Regions from separate parts of the Micromonospora zhanjiangensis genome, predicted to be linked through region 2. Evidence: predicted binding sites of a transcription regulator. Region 2 holds the regulator's gene; each other region holds the start of a gene.

Region 1 (6,676 bases), on a different contig from region 2:
CATCGGGACGAAAGTTCAGTTCCGAGGCGACGTTTTCGATCAGAGACGTGTGAGTCGACCGGACGTGGGGTATCGCCTGGGGCAGGTCGGAACGGCGGACCGCGCGGCCCCCGTCGGACACCGACCGGCAGTGTCACCGGTCAACGCGGTGCCGCGCGGAAGGAGGGGTGCTGATGTCGAACGTGAGCAGGCTGCCCGGACCCATCGTCGATCTGTGGGAATGGCAGCGGCTCGGCGCCTGCCGGGGCCGGGACAGCGCGCAGTTCTTCCACCCGGACGGCGAACGGGGCTCGTCCCGCAACCGTCGGGAGGCCAACGCCAAGGCCGTCTGCTTCACCTGCCCGGTCCGGGCCGAATGCGCCGCGCACGCCCTGGCCGTCCGCGAACCGTACGGGGTGTGGGGCGGGTTCAGCGAGTCCGAGCGGCTGCGACTGCTCGCGGTGGGCTGGGAGGACCTGGCCGACCGCCGCCGCTACCGGGTGGACCTGGCCCGCCTGGAGGCCCGCCTGGGCCGCCCCCACAAATCCACCGTCCCCCCCGCCCAACGAAAGATCCCCGTCCCCCAACCCTGACCCCCTTTTGTGGGTTGATCATGAAGTTGTTGTCACCCGCATCGGCGTGTCGCGACAACAACTTCATGATCGACAAGGCTAGGGCCGGGTGGTCGGTGGGTCAGGTGATCGTGACGCGAACGGTGTGGTGGCCGGTGGCGCCGTCGGGGGCGACGTCGGTGCGGTGTTCGGGTTGGGTGTCGCCGGTGGCGTCGGTGGCGCGGACCTGGAGGGTGTGCTCGCCGGGGGTGGCCGGCCAGCGCCAGGACCACTGCACCCAGGTGTCGATCGACACCGTCGGGGCGAGCGTGGCCGGCTGCCAGGGGCCGCCGTCGACGCGTACCTCCACGGCGCGGATGCCGCGGTGCTGCGCCCAGGCCACCCCGGCCACCGTGACCGGTCCGGCGGTCAGCCCGCCGCGCCCGCGCGGGGTGTCGATCCGGGACTGCGTCTTGATCGGCCCGCGCGCCGACCAGCCACGCGGCACCCAGTACGCGTCGAAGTCGGCGAAGCTGGTCAGCTCCAGTTCGACCACCCACTTGCAGGCCGAGACGTAGCCGTACAGGCCGGGCACCACCATCCGGACCGGGAAGCCGTGCTCGATCGGCAGCGGTTCGCCGTTCATCCCGACGGCGAGCAGGGCGTCCCGGCCGTCGCGGAGCACGGCGGTCGGCGTACCGCAGGTCCAGCCGTCCGACGACCGGCCGACCACCTGGTCCGCCCCGTCCAGCGGCTGCGCCTCGTCGAGCAGGTCGGCGATCCGGACGCCCAGCCACCGGGCGTTGCCGATCAGGTCTCCGCCGACCTCGTTGGAGACGCAGGCGAGGGTGACGTCCCGCTCGACCAGCGGCCGGGCCAGCAGGTCGGCGTAGCTCAGCGTGATCGGTCGGCGTACCCGACCATGGATCCGCAACCGCCAGGTGTCCGGATCGACCTGGGGTACGACCAGCGCGGTGTCGATCCGGTAGAACCCGGCGTTCGGTGTCGTGTACGGGGCCAACCGGGGCAGCGACAGGTCGGCCCCGACCGGCACCGGCGGGGCCGGGCTGGCCGGGGCCGGCAGCCGCACCGCCGCCCGTGCCTGCGCCACCCCTCGCCGGGCGGACAGCCAGCGACCGCCCAGGCCGGCCAGCGTGCCGACGCCGACCGCGCCGGCCACCCCGCCGAGGAACCGCCGCCGCTGCTCCCGCCACTCGTCCCCGTCCCGCGCGGCGGCGGCCCGGTCGACGGCATCATCGCCCTGGCCGGCGACGGTGTGATCGGTCCGGTCGACGGTGGGGGCGGGTGGTTCCAGCGGGCCGGCGACGAGCAACCAGAGCACTGCGGCCCCGAGCAGGCCGCCGACCAGTGACGGTGCGGCGGCGGCCGGACCGGCTCCGGCCCGAGTCAGCGCGGCGGCCACCCCGACGACGGCGAACAGGGCGATCCCGGCCAGCCCCACCGGCAGCCGACGGACCGCCAGCGCACCGAACCCGGCGGCGAACGCGGCGAGCAGCACCGCCGTGCCGACCAGCAGGGCGAGCTTGTCGTGCACGCCGAACACGTCGATGGCGAACTGCTTCACCGGACCGGGTACGTGGTCCACCACCACCCCGTCGACCGCCACCAGTGGCGCCGACCGGGAGCCGGTCACCACGGCGACCAGTTCGGCGGACCCGATGGCGGTGGTGGCGGCGGCGATGCCGGCCAGCGCGCCGAACCGACCCGACTTCCGGCTTGCCGACTGTGTGGTCACCGGATCAGTCTCGACGATCACCACCGGCCACCGATAGGGACGTCAGCGTTCCGTAACCTGCGCGGGAGAAGGCCGGCCGATCCATGATCCGGAAGAGTTCTGCCGGTCAGAGCGAGCAGAACTCTTCCGGATCATGGAAATCCCGGGACGGGAGACACGTCGGGGCGCGGCCACCGTGGTGGCCGCGCCCCGAGCTACCGGAAGACCGGCGGGTGGGTCAGAAGCCCGGCCCGTGCTGGTGGCCGTGGCCGTGGCCGTGACCACCGGCGGCGGCCGGCTCGGGCTGCGCCGGCTTCTCCACGACCAGGCTCTCCGTGGTCAGCAGGAGGCCGGCGATCGACGCGGCGTTGACGACCGCGTTGCGGGTCACCTTCACCGGGTCGACGATGCCGGACTTGGCCAGCTCGACGTAGTCGGCGCGGGCCGCGTCCAGGCCGGTGCCCCAGTCGCTCGCGGCGACCTTCTGGACCACCACGTAGCCGTCGTGGCCGGCGTTCTGAGCGATCCACCGCAGCGGCTCGACCAGCGCCTTGCGGACGATCGACACGCCCACCTTCTCGTCGCCGGTCAGGCCCAGGTCGCCGTCGAGCGCGGCGGCGATCTGCACCAGGGCGGCACCGCCACCGGGCACGATGCCCTCCTCGACGGCGGCCTTGGTGGCGGCGATCGCGTCCTCGATGCGGTGCTTGCGCTCCTTCATCTCGACCTCGGTCGCCGCCCCGGCCTTGATGACCGCGATTCCACCGGACAGCTTCGCCAGCCGCTCGGCCAGCTTCTCCTTGTCCCAGTCGGAGTCCGACGCCTCGATCTCCTTGCGGATCTGCGCGATCCGGTCGGCGACCTCGGTGTCCTTGCCGCGACCGTCGACGACGGTGGTGTTCTCCTTGTCCACCACCACCCGACGGGCGCCGCCCAGCGACTCCAGGCCGACCGCGTCGAGCTTGTAGCCCAGCTCGGGGGCGATCAGCTCGGCACCGGTCAGGATCGCCATGTCCTGCAGCATCGCCTTGCGCCGGTCGCCGAAGCCGGGTGCCTTGACCGCGCAGACCTTGAGGGTCTTACGGATCGAGTTGACCACGAGCGTGGACAGCGCCTGGCCCTCGACGTCCTCGGCGATGATCAGCAGCGACTTGCCGCTGCCCAGGACCTTCTCCAGCAGCGGCAGCAGCTCCTCGATCGAGGAGATCTTCTGGGTGGTGATCAGGATCAGCGGGTCTTCGAGGACCGCCTCCTGCGCCTCCAGATCGGTGACGAAGTTCGGCGAGATGAAGCCCTTGTCGAACTGCAGGCCCTCGGTGACCTCCAGCTCGGTGGCGAGGGTGGAGCCCTCCTCGACGGTGATCACACCGTCCCGGCCGACCTTCTCCATCGCCTCGGCGATCAGCTCGCCGATGGTGGCGTCCTGCGCGGAGATCGTCGCGACGTGCGCGACGGACTCCTTGCTGTCGATGTCGACCGCCTTGCCGAGCAGCGCCTCGGAGACCTTCGCGGCCGCCGCGTCGATGCCCCGCTTGAGGCCGGTCGGGTTGGCGCCGGCGGCCACGTTCCGCAGACCCTCGCGGATCATGGCCTGGGCCAGCACGGTGGCGGTGGTGGTCCCGTCGCCGGCGACGTCGTTGGTCTTGGTCGCCACCTCCTTGACCAGCTGCGCACCGAGGTTCTCGTACGGGTTGGTGAGCTCGATCTCCTTGGCGATGGTCACGCCATCGTTGGTGATCGTCGGCGCACCGAATTTCTTGTCCAGGACGACGTTGCGCCCGCGCGGGCCGAGGGTGACCTTGACCGTGTCAGCCAGGGCGTTGACACCGTGCTCCAGCAGGTGTCGGGCGTCGTCCGAGAAGCTCAGGATCTTCGCCATCAATGTCCCTTCAAGGCGATACAGCCCCGGCCCGGCGAGCCGGTCCGGGGCTGCGTCACTGATTCAGTTGGTTACTTCTCGATGACCGCGAGGACGTCGCGGGCGGAGAGCACCAGGTACTCCTCGCCGGCGTACTTGACCTCGGTGCCGCCGTACTTCGAGTAGATGACGGTGTCGCCGACGTTGACGTCAACCGGGATCCGGTTGCCGGAGTCGTCGACGCGCCCCGGGCCGACAGCGAGGACGGTGCCCTCCTGCGGCTTCTCCTTGGCGGTGTCGGGGATCACGATGCCCGACGCCGTGGTGGTCTCAGCCTCGTTCGCCTGGACCAGGATCCGGTCCTCGAGCGGCTTGATCGCAACCTTGGTCGCGGTAGTCACGGGCATACCCTCCTGGGGTACTTGGTTTCTGTACCGGCCGGCAAGCCGGCCAGTGTCGATCTGCCTCATGCCACCGGGCGGATCCGTCGTCGCGGGTGCCGGTCCGCCTGGCGTTCAACCCCCGGGCCGGGGCCCGGACGCTGGCACCCTCAGGGCGAGAGTGCTAACCGCAGATTAGGCCGCAACTAGCACTCCGTCAAGGAGAGTGCCAATCCGGCGCGTGGATTCCGCCGGTGGGGGCGCCCGCCGTCGACCGGACCGGCCGGGGGAACAATGGCCGGGTGGACCTGGACCAGTTCGCCGCGCTGCGTACCCCCGCGGGAGCGAGCGCGCTCGCGGCGGCGGCCGAGCTGGCCGGCGGCGACCCGCTGGCCGCGGCCGCCGCGCTGCGCTCGGCCGGGGTGCCCGGCGACCTCGCGGCCGGCGCGCTGACCCAGGCCGAACTCCGGCGCCGGGCGGTCGGCAAGTTCGGCCCGGTCGCGGCCCGAATGTTCTTCACCCGGGCCGGCCTGGAGCAGGCCACCCGGTCGGTGGTCGCCGACCGGCGCGCGGCCCGGCTGCGCGCCGCCGGCGTCCGGAGCCTGGCCGACCTCGGCTGCGGCCTGGGCGCCGACGGCCTGGCCGCCGCCCGCGCCGGCATCCGGGTGTACGGCGTGGAGGCCGACCCGGTCACCGCCGCCGTGGCCGCCGCCAACGCCGAGGCCACCGGGCTGGCCGACCGGTTCACCGTCGAGTACGGCGACGCGACGGCGTTCGACGTGTCCCGGGTCGACGCGGCGTTCTGCGATCCGGCCCGGCGCGGCGGGACCGGTCGACGGGTGTTCGACCCGGCCGCGTACTCGCCGCCCTGGGACTTCGTGACCGGGTTGGCCGCCCGGGTGCCGCGTACCGTGGTCAAGGTGGCGCCGGGGATCGACCACGCCCTGATCCCGACCGGCGCCGAGGCCGAGTGGGTCAGCGTCGCCGGCGACCTGGTCGAGGCCGCCCTGTGGTGCGGCCCGCTGGCCGACCGCCCGCGCCGCGCCACCCTGCTGGCCGCCACCGGCGGCCGGGTCGGTCCGCCGGCCGGCCACCCGCCGCACACCGCGTCGCCGGCCCGTGCCCCGGCCCCGGCCGGCGGACCGGGCAGCCCGCCGTCCGGCGGGCATCAGCTCACCGGGGACGGCACGGCCGACGCGCCGGTCGGGCCGCCGGGCCGGTTCGTGTACGACCCGGACGGCGCGGTGGTCCGGGCCCGCCTGGTCGCCGAGTTCGCCGCCACGGTGGAGGGCCGGCTGGCCGACCCGAGCATCGCCTACGTGTACGCCGACCGCTACACGTCGACCCCGTTCGGGCGCTGCCTGGAGATCACCGACGTGCTGCCGTTCTCGCTCAAGCGGTTGCGCGCCCTGCTGCGCGAGCGCGGGGTGGGTCGGGTGGAGATCCTCAAGCGCGGCTCGGCGCTGGAACCGGAGAAGCTGCGCCGGGACCTGCGGCTGTCCGGGCCCGCACCGGCCAGCCTGGTGCTGACCCGGGTGGCCGGAGCACCCACCGTCCTGGTCGGCCGGCCGGCGGAGGATCCGGCCGGCTGAGCGGGCGGATAGGTTGCCGGGTATGGCAGCGCAGGGGACGCCGGCGACGGTACTGCTGACGAAGCGGCGGATCGGGTACACCACGCACCGGTACGACGTTCCGGCCGGCGTGCCGCACTACGGCGCCGAGGTGGCCGCCGCGCTGGGCGTACCGCCGGAACGGCTGTTCAAATCCCTGGTCGTCGAGGTGGACGGGACGCTGGCCGTGGCGGTCGTACCGGTCAGCGCGGAACTGGACCTCAAGGCGCTGGCCGCGGCCCTGGGCGGCAAGCGCGCGGCGCTGGCGGACCGGGCGGTGGCCGAGCGGGCCACCGGCTACGTCCGCGGCGGGATCAGCCCGCTGGGCCAACGCCGACGGCTGCCGACGGTGGTGGACTCGTCCGCGCTTGACTTCCCCACCGTCTACGTCTCGGCCGGCCGGCGGGGCCTTCAACTCGAACTCGCCCCGGCGGATCTCGTCCACCTCACCGACGCGACCACCTCTCCCCTCGCCACCACCTGACCCGCGCCCCCGGGCCAGGTTCGGGCGGGTGGAAACGGACAGTGGCGGGCGGATGTCCGGCGCGTTGCCCAATTGTTAT
Region 2 (6,676 bases):
GAGCAGAACACCGGGCCGGTGTGCGAGAGCACCACCACCCGTACGGCGTCGTCGGCGACCGCCCCGGCCAGCGCGGCCAGCAGCTGGGTCATCAGCGGCGTGGACAGCGCGTTGCGGTTGTGCGGGCTGTCCAGGGTGAGGGTGCTCACACCGGCGCTGGTGACGACGCGGACGAGCGGATCGGTGGCGGCAGTCATGCCGGCACAATAGTCGGATGCCCGGCCTGCTCCCAGACGGTGAACCGGTACCCGACGACGGGTCCCTGCCGCCCGCCGCGCTCGCCTCGACCGGCGCGCGCGGCTTCGGCGTGTACCTGCACGTCCCGTTCTGCGCCAGCCGGTGCGGTTACTGCGACTTCAACACGTACACGGCGAGCGAACTGGGCGGCGGGGCGAGCCGGGACACGTACGCCGACACCGTGCTGGCCGAGCTGGCGCTGGCCGCCCGGGTGCTCGACGAGGCCCCGCCGGCCCGGGTGGACACCGTCTTCGTCGGCGGCGGCACCCCGACCCTGCTGCCGCCGGACGACCTGGCCCGGATCCTGGCCGCCATCGACGCGACCTGGGGGCTGGCGGCCGACGCCGAGGTGACCACCGAGGCGAACCCGGAGTCGGTGACGCCGGAGTCGCTGAAGGCGCTGCGGGCCGCCGGCTACACCCGCATCTCGCTGGGCATGCAGTCGGCCGCGCCGGGGGTGCTGGCGATCCTCGACCGGACCCACTCGCCGGGCCGGGCCACCGCCGCCGCGACCGAGGCCCGGGAGGCCGGGTTCGACCACGTCAACCTGGACCTGATCTACGGCACGCCGGGGGAGAGCGCGGACGACTTCGCGCAGTCGCTGGCCCGGGTCACCGCCGCCGGGGTGGACCACGTCAGCGCGTACGCCCTGATCGTCGAGGACGGCACCCGGCTGGCCGCCCGGATGCGCCGGGGCGAGCTGCCGTACCCGTCGGACGACGTGGCCGCGGACCGGTACCTGGCCGCGGAGGCCGCCCTGACGGCGGCCGGCTTCTCCTGGTACGAGGTGTCCAACTGGGCCACCTCGGCGGCGGCCCGGTGCCGACACAACCTGCTCTACTGGACCGGCGGGGACTGGTGGGGCCTCGGGCCGGGGGCGCACAGCCACGTCGGCGGGGTCCGCTGGTGGAACGTCAAGCACCCGACCGCGTACGCGTCCCGGCTGGCCGCCGGCCGGTCGCCCGGTCTGGCCCGGGAACTGCTCACCGCCGCCGACCGGCACGTCGAGGACGTGATGCTGCGGCTGCGGCTGGCCGACGGGCTGCCGCTGTCGGCGGTCGCCCCGGCCCAGCAGCCGTACGCGGACCGGGCGCTGGCCGACGGCCTGCTGGAGCCGGCCGCGCACGCCGCCGGCCGGGCGGTGCTCACCCTGCGTGGTCGGCTGCTCGCCGATGCCGTGGTCCGCGATCTGCTGCCCTGAGCACCGCCCGGGCCGGGACCGCGTGCTGTCGCCTCGGCCGGGACCGCGTGCTGTCGTCCCGGGCCGACGGAGGCGGGGTGCGTCCACGATCGGCGACCGTGGACGCACCCGGTCAGGTCACTTGATGAAGCTGGCCGACAGCGGGTACTTGTACAGCCCGCCCTCGTTGGCCTTCACCCCGGCGATGATGCCGAACACGATCTGGACGACCATCACCGCGACGTTGGGCAGGTAGAACATGCACCAGCCGACGAAAAGCAGCACGAACGAAATGATCGACCAGAGGATCTGGAAGTTCAGCGCGGCGACCGCGTGCGCCTTCACCGTCGGTGACTGCTGGCCCTTGGCCAGGTGGGCGATCAGCGGACCGACGAAGCCGAGCGACCCGAAGCTGATCAGGGCGCCGACGGCACCACCGAAGTGGGCGATCAACGCCCAGGTCTTGTCGTCGTTGGTCGGGTAGCCGGCCGGAGCCGCGGCACCGTACCCGCCGCCGGGTGGCGGAGCACCGTACGGCCCGCCACCGGGCGGCGGGTAGCCACCGCCGACGGGCGGCTGGTTCCCGGCCGGCGGCGGGTAGCCGGTGGCCCCGCCGGGCGGCGGGTACGAGCCGGGCTCGTCGTAGCGTGGCGCGGTGGGCTCGGCGGGCCCCGGCGGGGACGCCTCGCCCGGCGCCGGCTGGGACGCTGGGGGTGGGGTCGGAGAGCTCTGGTCCCCGGGCTCGGGCCCCGGGTGCCCCTCTCCGGGAGGGCGAGGTGGTTCAGTCATGGACGACACGGTAGGACCGCCGATCAACCGGCGCCAGCACGTCGACGCTCGTTTCCACCTGGCCGTTCGGTCAGGTGGGGGCGACCGCCCGGTCGGTGTCGGTGTCGGGTGTCCGACTTGTCGCATAGCGGCCGTTGCTCGCAGAGTGATCATCGCGGCTGCCGGGTAGCACGTCGTAGACTGGCACTCGTTACATTCGAGTGCCAGAGTGCATTCGAGTGCCAGAGTCTCGGAGGGGCGGTACGCCGCGCCGGCGGCGAGGGGGTGACAGTGGGTCTGGACGATCGCAAGCTCGACGTCCTGCGGGCGATCGTGGAGGACTACGTCGCCACCCAGGAACCGGTGGGCAGCCGGGCGCTGGTCGAGCGCCACCAGCTCGGGGTGTCCCCGGCCACGGTCCGCAACGACATGGCCGTGCTGGAGGAGGAGGGCTACATCCGGCAGCCGCACACCAGCGCCGGCCGGGTCCCCACCGACCGGGGCTACCGGCTCTTCGTCGACCGGCTGTCCCGGGTGAAACCGCTCACCCCGGCCGAGCGGCGGGCGATCGAGCGCTTCCTGGTCGGCGCCGTCGACCTCGACGACGTGGTGCACCGCACGGTGCGGTTGCTCGCCCAGCTGACCCGGCAGGTCGCCGTCGTGCAGTACCCGAGCCTGGCCCGCTCCTCGGTGCGGCACCTGGAACTGGTGCCGATCTCCACCACCCGGCTGATGCTCGTGATGATCGCCGACACCGGCCGGGTCGAGCAGCGGCTGGTCGAACTGCCCGCCCCGCTGCCCGCCGACGACGTGCTCGACCTGCGCCGGCTGGTCAACGAGAAGCTGGTCGGCAAGCGGCTGTCGGAGACCCCGCCGCTGGTCCAGGCGCTGGTCGAGGAGGTCGGTCCGGGCCTGCGCGGCGCGATGACAACGCTGTCCACCGTGCTGCTGGAGACCCTGGTCGAGCGGCACGAGGAGCGGATCGCGCTGGCCGGCACCGCGAACCTGACCCGGGGTGGTCTGCTGGACTTCCAGGGCACCCTGCGACCGATCCTGGAGGCGCTGGAGGAGGAGGTCGTCCTGCTCAAGTTGATCGGCGAGATCGAACCCAGCACCCCGTTGCGGGTCCGGATCGGCGACGAGAACGAGATCGACAACCTCCGGGCCGCGTCGGTGGTCAGCACCGGCTACGGCCCGGGTGCCACCATCGTGGGTGGGCTGGGCGTACTCGGCCCGACCCGGATGGACTACCCCGGCACCATCGCCACCGTACGTGCCGTGGCACGCTACGTCGGTGACCTGCTGGCGCAGAACTGACCCGACCCTGACGACCGGCGGCCAAGTGAGATTGACATGGGGACACGGAACGCAGTGACCAAGGACTACTACGGCATCCTCGGCGTCAGCCGGGACGCGTCCGACGACGAGATCAAGCGCGCCTACCGCAAGCTGGCGCGGCAGTACCACCCGGACGTGAACCCGGATCCGGCGGCGCACGACCGGTTCAAGGACATCAACGCGGCGTACGAGGTCCTCTCCGACGACAAGAAGCGGCAGATCGTCGACCTGGGCGGCGATCCGCTGGCCCCGGGCGGCGGCGGTGCCGGCCCGGCCGGCCCGGGCGGTGCCGGTCCGTTCGTCGGGTTCCAGGACATCATGGACGCGTTCTTCGGGGCCGCCGGCGGCGGTGCCGGGCGCGGGCCGCGACCGCGTACCCGGCCGGGCGCCGACGCGATCATCCGGCTCGAACTGGACCTGCACGAGACCGCCTTCGGGGTGGAGGCGCCGATCACCGTCGACACGGCGGTGCTCTGCACCACCTGCTCCGGCGCCGGCACGGCGGCCGGCACCCACCTGGCCACCTGCGAGGCGTGCGGCGGGCGCGGCGAGGTCCAGTCGGTCCAGCGCACCTTCCTCGGCCAGGTCGTCTCGTCCCGGCCGTGCACGGTCTGCCAGGGCTACGGCACGGTCATCCCGCACCCGTGTGCCACCTGCGCGGGCGACGGCCGGGTCCGTACCCGGCGGTCGCTCACCGTCAAGATCCCGGCCGGGGTCGAGGACGGCATGCGGATCCGGCTCGCCCAGCAGGGCGAGGTCGGCCCGGGCGGCGGCACCGCGGGCGACCTGTACGTGGAGATCCACGAGCGGGTGCACGACGTCTACTCCCGCAAGGGCGACGACCTGCACTGCCGGGTCACCGTCCCGATGACCGCAGCGGCCCTGGGCACCCGGTTGACCATCAAGACGCTGGACAGCGAGGAGACGGTCGACGTCAAGGCGGGCACCCAGCCGGGCAGCACGCTGCGGCTGCGGGCCCGGGGCGTACCGCACCTGCGCGGCACCGGGCGGGGTGACCTCTACGTGCACCTGGACGTGCGTACCCCGACCAAGCTCGACGCCGACCAGGAGCGGATGCTGCGCGACTTCGCCAAGACCCGGGGCGAGGAGATCGCCGAGCTGACCAAGCAGGGCGGCTTCTTCTCCCGGATGCGGGACGCCTTCAACGGGCACGGCTGAGACCCGACCGGGTGAGCGCGCCGCTGTTCCTGGTCGGGTCGCTGCCGCCGGCCGACTCGTACACCCTGGCCGGCCCGGAGGGGCACCACGCGGCCACCGTGCAACGGCTGCGCGTCGGCGAGGAGTTGCTCCTCGCCGACGGGCGCGGCGGCACGGCCACCGCCGAGGTCGTCTCCGTCGGCAAGGGCACCCTCGACCTCACCGTCACCTCCCGCCGGTACGCCGATCCGCCCGACCCGCGGCTGGTGGTCGCCCAGGGCATCGCCAAGGGCGACCGGGGCGAGTTGGCCGTGCAGGCGATGACCGAGGTCGGCGTGGACGAGATCGTGCCCTGGGCGGCGGCCCGCTCGGTGGTCCAGTGGCGCGGCGAACGCGGCGGGCGGGCCCGGGACAAGTGGGCGGCCACCGCCCGCGAGGCGGCCAAACAGTCCCGCCGGCCGTGGCTCCCGGTGGTGTCCGGCGACCCGTCCTGCTCCACCGCCCAGGTGGCCGACCGGGTCGGCGCGGCGGCCGGGGCGTACGTGTTGCACGAGGAGGCGTCGGTCCCGCTGAGCCGGGTGGACCTGCCGACCGACGGGGAGATCGTCCTGGTGATCGGGCCGGAAGGCGGCATCTCGCCGGACGAGTTGGCCCGGCTGGCCGCGGCCGGCGGGGTGCCGGTGCGGCTCGGCCCGGAGGTGCTGCGCACCTCGACGGCCGGGGTGGCGGCGCTGTCCGTGCTCGCCGCCCGCCTCGGCCGCTGGTGACCGCGGCCCTCCCGGCGGAGGTCGTGCGTCGGGGTCAGGTGCGCAGGTAGGAGGCGCCGTTGAGGTCGACGACGGTGCCGGAGGCCCATTCCGCCTCGGGGGAGGCGAGCCAGTGCACCGCGGCGGCGATCTCCTCCGGCCGGGCCACCCGGTTGAACGGGCTCTGCGCCCGGATCGCCTCCCCGTCGGCGTCGATCCGGTCGCTCGCCATGTCCGTCGCCACGTAGCCGGGTGCCACGGTGGCGACCGCGATCCCGTACTGGCCGAGCGCCCGGGCCAGGGACTGACCCAGGGCGTTGAGACCGGCCTTGCTCGCGGCGTACCCGGGCTGGCTCGGCTCGCCGCGGAAGGCACCCCGGGACGAGACGTTGACGATCCGCCCGCCGCCGCGCTCGCGCATGTGCCGGACCGCGCACCAGGCCGCGTTGGCCGGCCCGACCAGGTTCGTGTCCAGGGTGCGCCGCCACTCGCGCTGCCACTGCTCGTACGAGGTCTCCAGGATGTGGTGCGGCGTGAAGACCCCGGCGTTGTTGACCAGTACGTCCAGCCCGCCGAGCCGCTCGGCGGCCTCGTCCACCATGGCGCGTACCTGGTCCGGGTCGGCCAGGTCGGCCCGGACCACCACGTGCCCGTCCCCGGGCAGCGCGTCGCGGACCTGCTCGGCCAGCGGCCCGGAGTCCCGATGGTGGACCGCCACCCGGTCCCCGCCGGCGGCGAACGCCGCCGCGCAGGCCCGACCGATCCCCCGGGAAGCCCCGGTCACCAGCACCGCTCGTCCAGTCATGCCGGCCATGATGCCGCAGCCGCACTCGGCGCGCTCGCCGGCCCACCTCCTCGCCGGCTGGGTGCGTTTGTTGTCACTGGAGGAGCAACAAACGCACCCAGCCTGGCGCGCTGGCCAGCCTGGGGGGCCGGGAGTCCGGCGGTGTGACGGTGGCTGCCGGCGAGGGCGGCCGGCGGCGCCTAGGATCCGGGTGCATGACTGACGACTGCCTGTTCTGCAAGATCGTCGCGGGGGAGATCCCGGCGACCGTGGTCCGGGAGACCGGGACGACCCTCGCCTTCCGCGACATCGCCCCGAAAGCGCCGGTGCACGTGCTGGTCATCCCGAAGGAGCACTTCGGCGACGTGGTGACCCTGGCCGAGGCGGACGGGAAGCTGATGGCCGAGGTGATGGAGACCGCCGCCGTGGTGGCCGAGCACGAGGGGCTGACCACCGACGGGTTCC
Region 3 (6,676 bases), on a different contig from region 2:
GCTGGCCAACGCGGTGCAGTTCACCAGCGGCCAGGCCTTCGTGATGGCCTTCCAAGCCGGCGGGGCACACGCGCTGGACCGGGCCCTGGAGGCGGTGGCCTACGCGTACGCGGAGATGAACCGGCACCCCGGCACGGCCGACTGGGAGAAGCCGGCCGGCAAGGGCGAGCCGCTGCGGATGGTCAAGACCTTCCACGTGGTGCCCCGCGGCGTCGCCCTGGTGATCGGCTGCAACACCTTCCCGACCTGGAACTCGTACCCGGGGTTGTTCGCCTCGCTGGTCACCGGCAACCCGGTGCTGGTCAAGCCGCATCCGCGGGCCGTCCTGCCGCTGGCGATCACGGTGCGGTACGCCCGCGAGGTGCTCGCCGAGGCCGGGTTCGACCCCAACCTGGTGCAGCTCGCCGTCGAGGCGCCCGGCGAAGGGCTCGCCTCCGGCCTGGCCACCCGGCCCGAGGTCAAGATCGTCGACTTCACCGGTTCCACCGAGTACGGCGACTGGCTGGAGGACAACGCCCGGCAGGCCGCCGTCTACACCGAGAAGGCCGGCCTCAACACGGTCGTCGTCGACTCCACCGACGACTTCGCCGGGATGTGCCGCAACCTCGGCTTCACGCTGACCCTGTACAGCGGCCAGATGTGCACCACCTCGCAGAACATCCTGATCCCGGCCGGCGGCATCGAGACCGACCAGGGGCACAGGAGCTTCGACGAGGTGGCCGCCGGGATCGCCGCCGCGGTCGGCAAGCTCACCGGGGATCCGGCCCGGGGCGTCGAGCTGACCGGTGCCATCGTCAACGACGGGGTGCTGGAGCGACTGACCGAGGCGGCGAAACTCGGCGAGGTGGTGCTGGAGTCGCGGACGGTGGAGCACCCGAAATATCCGGGCGCGGTGGTGCGTACCCCGACGATCGTGAAACTGGCGGCGGACGCGGCGGAGATCTACGGCCGGGAGTGGTTCGGACCCATCTCGTTCGTCATCGCGACTGACTCCACCGAGCACAGCCTGCGGATCTTCCGGGACACGGTGGGCGCGGGCGGCGCGCTGACCGCGGGCGTCTACTCCACGGACGAGGACGTCCTCGACGCGGCCGAGAAGGTGGCCGTGGACGTGGGGGTGCACCTGTCCTGCAACCTCACCGGCGGGGTGTTCGTCAACCAGTCGGCGGCGTTCTCGGACTTCCACGCCAGCGGCGCGAACCCGGCCGCGAACGCGGCCCTGACCGACGGCGCCTACGTCGCCAACCGGTTCCGGATCGTGCAGAGCCGCCGACACGCCTGAGCGCACCGGTACGCCCGAGCGGCACCGCGCCGCCCGACCCGAGGACGGGCCCTCGCCCATCGCGCAAGCGGTCGGCGGGGGCCCGTCGGGGTGTCAGGCCGGGCGGCGCATCCGCAGCTCGGTCAGCACGGGGACGGTGGGGTGCGGGACCCGGACCCCGGTGTCGACGAAGCCCAGCCGCCGGTAGGCGCGGACCGCCCGGTCGTTGCCGACCACCACCTCCATCAGCAACTCCGGCCGGCCGGTGGATCGGGACCAGGCGGCCACCGCCTCGACGAGGTCGGCCAGCAGGCCCGTGCCGCGCCGGGCCGGGGTGACGTAGACGGCGAAGATCAAGGTCAGGTCCGGCTCCCCGGGTACGACCGTGCCGCCGGCGTGCCCGACGAACCGGCCGTCGACCTCCGCCACGAACTGGCCCCGGATCGGACCGGTCGCGCACCCGGCGATCCGGGCCACGTGCTCGGCGTGCGGACGGGCGGCGTGCTCGGCGAGCGTCTCCAGGAAGGCCAGCGGCGTGTCGGCGAGCATCTCCAGACGCAGTGCCCGCATCCGGGCGGCGTCCCGGGTGGTGACCCGTCGGACCCGGGGCGCGGGCGGACGGGCCGGCCGGCACGTCGGCCGGTCGACGGAGGAGGTGTCCACGGCCGGCGGCCACACACTGGTCACACCGCAACAACTACCGTGGTCCGTCCCGGTTGGCAACTAGATTGATTGCGATGCGTGTGTTTCAGGAGTGGAAGCGCTCGGACCTGGGGATTCAAATTTGAAAAGCAAGCGACGCGCGACGATGGGCGATCGGATGTCCAAGCGCTTTCCCGGATCCCGATCGCTGTCCGATTTGGGGTAGTGCGCCGTCGTCACCGCTCGTGTAACGTGCGATTTCGGTCGCTGTTTCACCGCGAGGGAGTGTCGGTCGGAAAACCGCGACCGGGGCAGGCGCACGCGGTGTCAGGGGCTCAAGTGGGTTCGGCACCATCGAAGTAAGGAAGTCACAATGGCTCAGGGCACCGTCAAATGGTTCAACAGCGAAAAGGGCTACGGATTCATTGCCGTCGATGGAGGATCGGACGTGTTCGTCCACTTTTCCGCCATTGAGATGGACGGCTACAAGTCGCTCGACGACGGCCAGCGGGTCGAGTTCGAGGTCGCCCAGGGGCAGAAGGGTCCGCAGGCCGAAAAGGTGCGTGTGATCGCCTGAGCTTTGTATCGACGTTTTCCGATCTGGACCCGCACGGTGGCCGCTCCCCGTGCCGACCCCGAGGCCCGACGTCTTCGCCGCAGGCCCGTCCGTACCCGCTGCTGCCCGCCCGGTCGGGCCGGCACCGGGTGCGGGCGGGCCTGACGCGCTTCGACTCCACCGATCGGACCGCACGCCGCCGGCGGGGCGGCACGATCGGGCCGGACGCGCTTGCACTCGGCAGGGGAGAGTGCTAAACAAGTCATTGGCACTCGCGCCATGTGAGTGCCAATGGTCGGGGCGGTAGGGCCACGGTCACGGACCCATGGAGACGGGGACGAGGCACGTGGCCGGTCGTCGCGGGCTGTCCGCCCGGCCGGCGGACGTCCCTGTCGCCTTGCGCGTCGGAGTCGGTCAAGCGCCTCGTGCGCCGTCGACGCCGCGGGCAAGCGCAGTAGTGACGTCCGAAGGTGCGTAGTCAGACGGCGCATCCGGGACAACCGTCCGGGGAGCCGTTGAGTGTCCAGGAGGACAACGCCGTATGGCCAAGATGATCGCGTTCGACGAAGAGGCGCGCCGCGGCCTCGAGCGGGGCATGAACCAGCTCGCCGACGCCGTGAAGGTGACGCTCGGCCCCAAGGGCCGCAACGTCGTGCTCGAGAAGAAGTGGGGTGCCCCCACCATCACCAACGATGGTGTGAGCATCGCCAAGGAAATCGAACTCGAGGACCCCTACGAGAAGATCGGCGCTGAGCTGGTCAAGGAGGTCGCCAAGAAGACCGACGACGTCGCCGGTGACGGCACGACGACGGCGACCGTCCTGGCCCAGGCGCTGGTCCGCGAGGGCCTGCGCAACGTCGCGGCCGGCGCGAACCCGATGGCCCTGAAGCGGGGCATCGAGGCCGCCGTCGGTGCGGTGACCGAGGAGCTGGCCAAGCTCGCGAAGGACATCGAGACCAAGGAGCAGATCGCCTCCACGGCCTCGATCTCCGCCGGTGACACCAGCGTCGGCGAGATCATCGCCGAGGCGATGGACAAGGTCGGCAAGGAAGGCGTCATCACCGTCGAGGAGAGCAACACCTTCGGGCTCGAGCTCGAGCTCACCGAGGGTATGCGCTTCGACAAGGGCTACATCTCGCCCTACTTCTGGACCGACCCGGAGCGGATGGAGGCCGTCCTCGACGACCCCTACCTGCTGATCGTCAACAGCAAGATCTCGTCGGTCAAGGACCTGCTGCCGATCCTCGAGAAGGTCATGCAGTCGGGCAAGCCGCTGGCCATCATCGCCGAGGACGTCGAGGGCGAGGCGCTGGCCACCCTGATCGTCAACAAGGTGCGCGGCAACTTCAAGTCGGTCGCCGTCAAGGCGCCGGGCTTCGGTGACCGCCGCAAGGCCATGCTGGCCGACATCGCCATCCTCACCGGTGGCCAGGTCATCAGCGAGGAGATCGGCCTCAAGCTGGACGCCGTCAACCTCGACATGCTGGGCCGCGCCCGCAAGGTCGTGGTGACCAAGGACGAGACGACCATCGTCGACGGTTCCGGCGACGCCGACCAGATCCAGGGTCGGGTCAACCAGATCCGCGCCGAGATCGAGAAGAGCGACTCCGACTACGACCGGGAGAAGCTGCAGGAGCGCCTGGCCAAGCTGGCCGGCGGTGTTGCGGTGATCAAGGTCGGCGCGGCCACCGAGGTCGAGCTCAAGGAGCGCAAGCACCGCATCGAGGACGCCGTCCGCAACGCGAAGGCGGCCGTCGAGGAGGGCATCGTCCCGGGTGGTGGTGTCGCGCTGGTGCAGGCCGGCAAGACCGCCTTCGACAAGCTGGACCTGACCGGTGACGAGGCCACCGGCGCCCAGATCGTCAAGATCGCTCTGGACGCGCCGCTGCGGCAGATCGCCGTCAACGCCGGTCTCGAGGGTGGCGTCGTGGTGGAGCGGGTCCGCAACCTGGACACCGGCCACGGCCTGAACGCCGCCAGCGGTGAGTACGTCGACCTGCTCAAGGCCGGCATCATCGACCCGGCCAAGGTGACCCGGTCGGCGCTGCAGAACGCGTCGTCGATCGCGGCCCTGTTCCTCACCACCGAGGCAGTGGTGGCGGACAAGCCGGAGAAGACCCCGGCAGCCCCGGCTGCGCCGGGTGGCGGGGACATGGACTTCTGAGTCCGGAAACACCTGCCGGTGGGGGCGGGCCGCGCGAGCGGTCCGCCCCCACCGCCGTCCCGGCTGTCGTCGCGCGGGCTAGCCGGCGCCGACCAGCGGCTTGCGGTAGAGGGAGAAGACCCGTTCGATCCGGGCCCCGACGGTGCGGGAGTAGAACGGCACCGGGCCCACCCAGCCGATCTGTACCCGGTCGTGGCCGGCGGCCCGCTGGTCGGCAAGACAGCGACGTAACAGGATCGAGCCGATGCCGAGGCCCTGCGCGGCCGGCGCCGTGCCCGTCGGGCCGAACCAGGTGGGCCGGGACGACCCCCACGCCGCGAAGGCCAGCAGCTTCCCGTCGCGTACGGCGAGGTGACAGCCGGCATCCGGGCGGCCCACCGAACGGGTGAGCTCGCCGGGCCACGATCCGCCGAAGACCTCCTCGGCGAACGCGACCAGGGCCGGAAGGTCCGCCGGCTCGGCCCGGCGTACCGTGACGCCCTGCCCGGCCAGCCGCCGCTCGGCCGGCGCGGTGTCCCGCAGTCCCGGGGCGTCCGGCGCCGACAGGTCGGCGGTCATGTTCCAGGCGGTCCGGTACTGCTCGTAGCCGAGCGCCAGCGCGGTGCAGATCGCCGGGGTGTAGCGCACGTCGATGCCCGGCCAGGCGTACCGCGGTGGGTTGCCGGCAAGCACCACCTCGCGGGCGCCGAGTCCGGCCAGGACCAGCTCCGCCCGCTCCAGCAGGGCGCGACCCAGCCCGCGCCGGCGCGCCGAGGGATGGACCGCGAGCAGTTCGACGTGCCCGACCGTCGGATTCGTGTGCGAGATCGAACCCAGCAGCACCCCGACGGGCGCTCCGCCCGCGGCGCCGGTCGGGGCGAGGGTGCCGGTCGACGGGCTGACGGTGGCCGGCGCCGGGCGGCCGACCAGGGCGACCGGGCGGCGGCCGACCGTCGGGTCGGGATCACTCAGCAGGGGCACGATCGCCGCCGCCTCGGCGGCGTCCTCGGGCAGGTCCAGCGCCGCGCGGCACAGCTCGACCAGGCCCGCCGACCAGCCGCCGGACGGCTCGGTCCCGGCAGAGCCGGTTCCGGTCGGGCCGGTTCCGGCAGACCCGGTTGCGGTCAGCACGTCGATCGTGAACTGGGGATCCACGGGCACAACCTTAGATCAGCTCGATCTGGCGGGGACACCCTCAGCCGGCGGCGGTGGCCGCCCGGACCGCGGCGTACGCGTCGACCAGTCCGGCGCCGGTGACGTTCGCCGAGCCGCCGCACCGGTCCGCCGGTTCGCCGGGTGGATACCGAGCCGGCCTCCCGGTCGCCGTGTCCCGCAGGATGCGCCGGGTCCGGTCCAGGTCGCCGACCAGCGCCGGATTCGCCGACCACATCAGCGCCACCACGCCCGCCACCTGCGGCGTCGCCATCGACGTACCGTTCTCGGTGGCGTAGCCGCCGCCGGGCCAGGCGGACAGTACGTCGGCACCGGGGGCGACGACGTCGGGCTTCGCGGCGCCGCCGGGCGCCGGTCCCCGGCTGGAGAATTCGGTGATCCGCCCCTCCTGGTCGACCGCGCCCACCGTGAGCACGTCCGGGTACGGCGCGGGCGGATCGCTGACCGAGCCGCAGTACGGGCCGCTGTTGCCGGCCGCGACCACGGTGAAGATCCCGGCCGCGGCCAGGGCCGCGGTGGCCGGCCGCAGGACGTCCCGGTCGCAGCCCTCGATCGGCGGGCAGCCCCACGAGTTGGTCAGCACCTGCGGCGCCCGGTCCGGCCGGCCCGCCGTGAACGGGTCCGCGCCGGTGGGGAACGGCGCCAGCATGAACTGCAGGCAGTCCAGGTAGTGCGCCGGGTTGCCCAGGTTGCGGCCCAGGTTGACGCAGCCCACCCAGTGGGCGCCCGGGGCCACGCCGACCTGTCGGCCACCGACCGCGCTGGCCAGCGTGTGCGTACCGTGGCCGCCGCGGTCGGTCGGCGTCCGGCTGCCGTTCCACGGGTCGTACCAGGAGTCGTCGCCGCCGCGGAAACCGCCGGCCAACGCCGGATGGGCACCGTCCACTCCGGAGTCGGAAGT

The links. Region 2 encodes HrcA, which represses chaperone genes, less so after heat shock. Its sites were predicted from a motif close to GGTTNGCACNCTCNNNNNGAGNGTGCNAACC; they were not measured.
Region 1: a site for HrcA is predicted at 4,663-4,693, ahead of groES (co-chaperone GroES). Genes of this name have one in related genera too.
Region 3: a site for HrcA is predicted at 2,723-2,753, ahead of groL (chaperonin GroEL). Genes of this name have one in related genera too.

Annotation. Positions count from the first base shown of each region.
Region 1 covers NZ_JBHSBN010000001.1:592,622-599,297, reverse strand. The annotation lists gene ACFOX0_RS02945 (WhiB family transcriptional regulator) at 174-572, shown strand; gene ACFOX0_RS02940 (molybdopterin-dependent oxidoreductase) at 673-2,286, opposite strand; gene groL (chaperonin GroEL) at 2,504-4,144, opposite strand; gene groES (co-chaperone GroES) at 4,216-4,530, opposite strand; gene ACFOX0_RS02925 (class I SAM-dependent methyltransferase) at 4,806-6,095, shown strand; gene ybaK (Cys-tRNA(Pro) deacylase) at 6,118-6,597, shown strand.
Region 2 covers NZ_JBHSBN010000031.1:12,368-19,043, reverse strand. The annotation lists gene ACFOX0_RS28975 (enoyl-CoA hydratase-related protein) at 1-197, opposite strand, end outside; gene hemW (radical SAM family heme chaperone HemW) at 215-1,438, shown strand; gene ACFOX0_RS28965 (DUF4870 domain-containing protein) at 1,556-2,206, opposite strand; gene hrcA (heat-inducible transcriptional repressor HrcA) at 2,477-3,502, shown strand; gene dnaJ (molecular chaperone DnaJ) at 3,557-4,702, shown strand; gene ACFOX0_RS28950 (16S rRNA (uracil(1498)-N(3))-methyltransferase) at 4,714-5,448, shown strand; gene ACFOX0_RS28945 (SDR family NAD(P)-dependent oxidoreductase) at 5,483-6,232, opposite strand; gene ACFOX0_RS28940 (histidine triad nucleotide-binding protein) at 6,427-6,676, shown strand, end outside.
Region 3 covers NZ_JBHSBN010000001.1:201,375-208,050, forward strand. The annotation lists gene paaN (phenylacetic acid degradation protein PaaN) at 1-1,282, shown strand, start outside; gene ACFOX0_RS00940 (GNAT family N-acetyltransferase) at 1,376-1,831, opposite strand; gene ACFOX0_RS00945 (cold-shock protein) at 2,277-2,480, shown strand; gene groL (chaperonin GroEL) at 3,001-4,623, shown strand; gene ACFOX0_RS00955 (GNAT family N-acetyltransferase) at 4,702-5,646, opposite strand; gene ACFOX0_RS00960 (S8 family serine peptidase) at 5,798-6,676, opposite strand, start outside.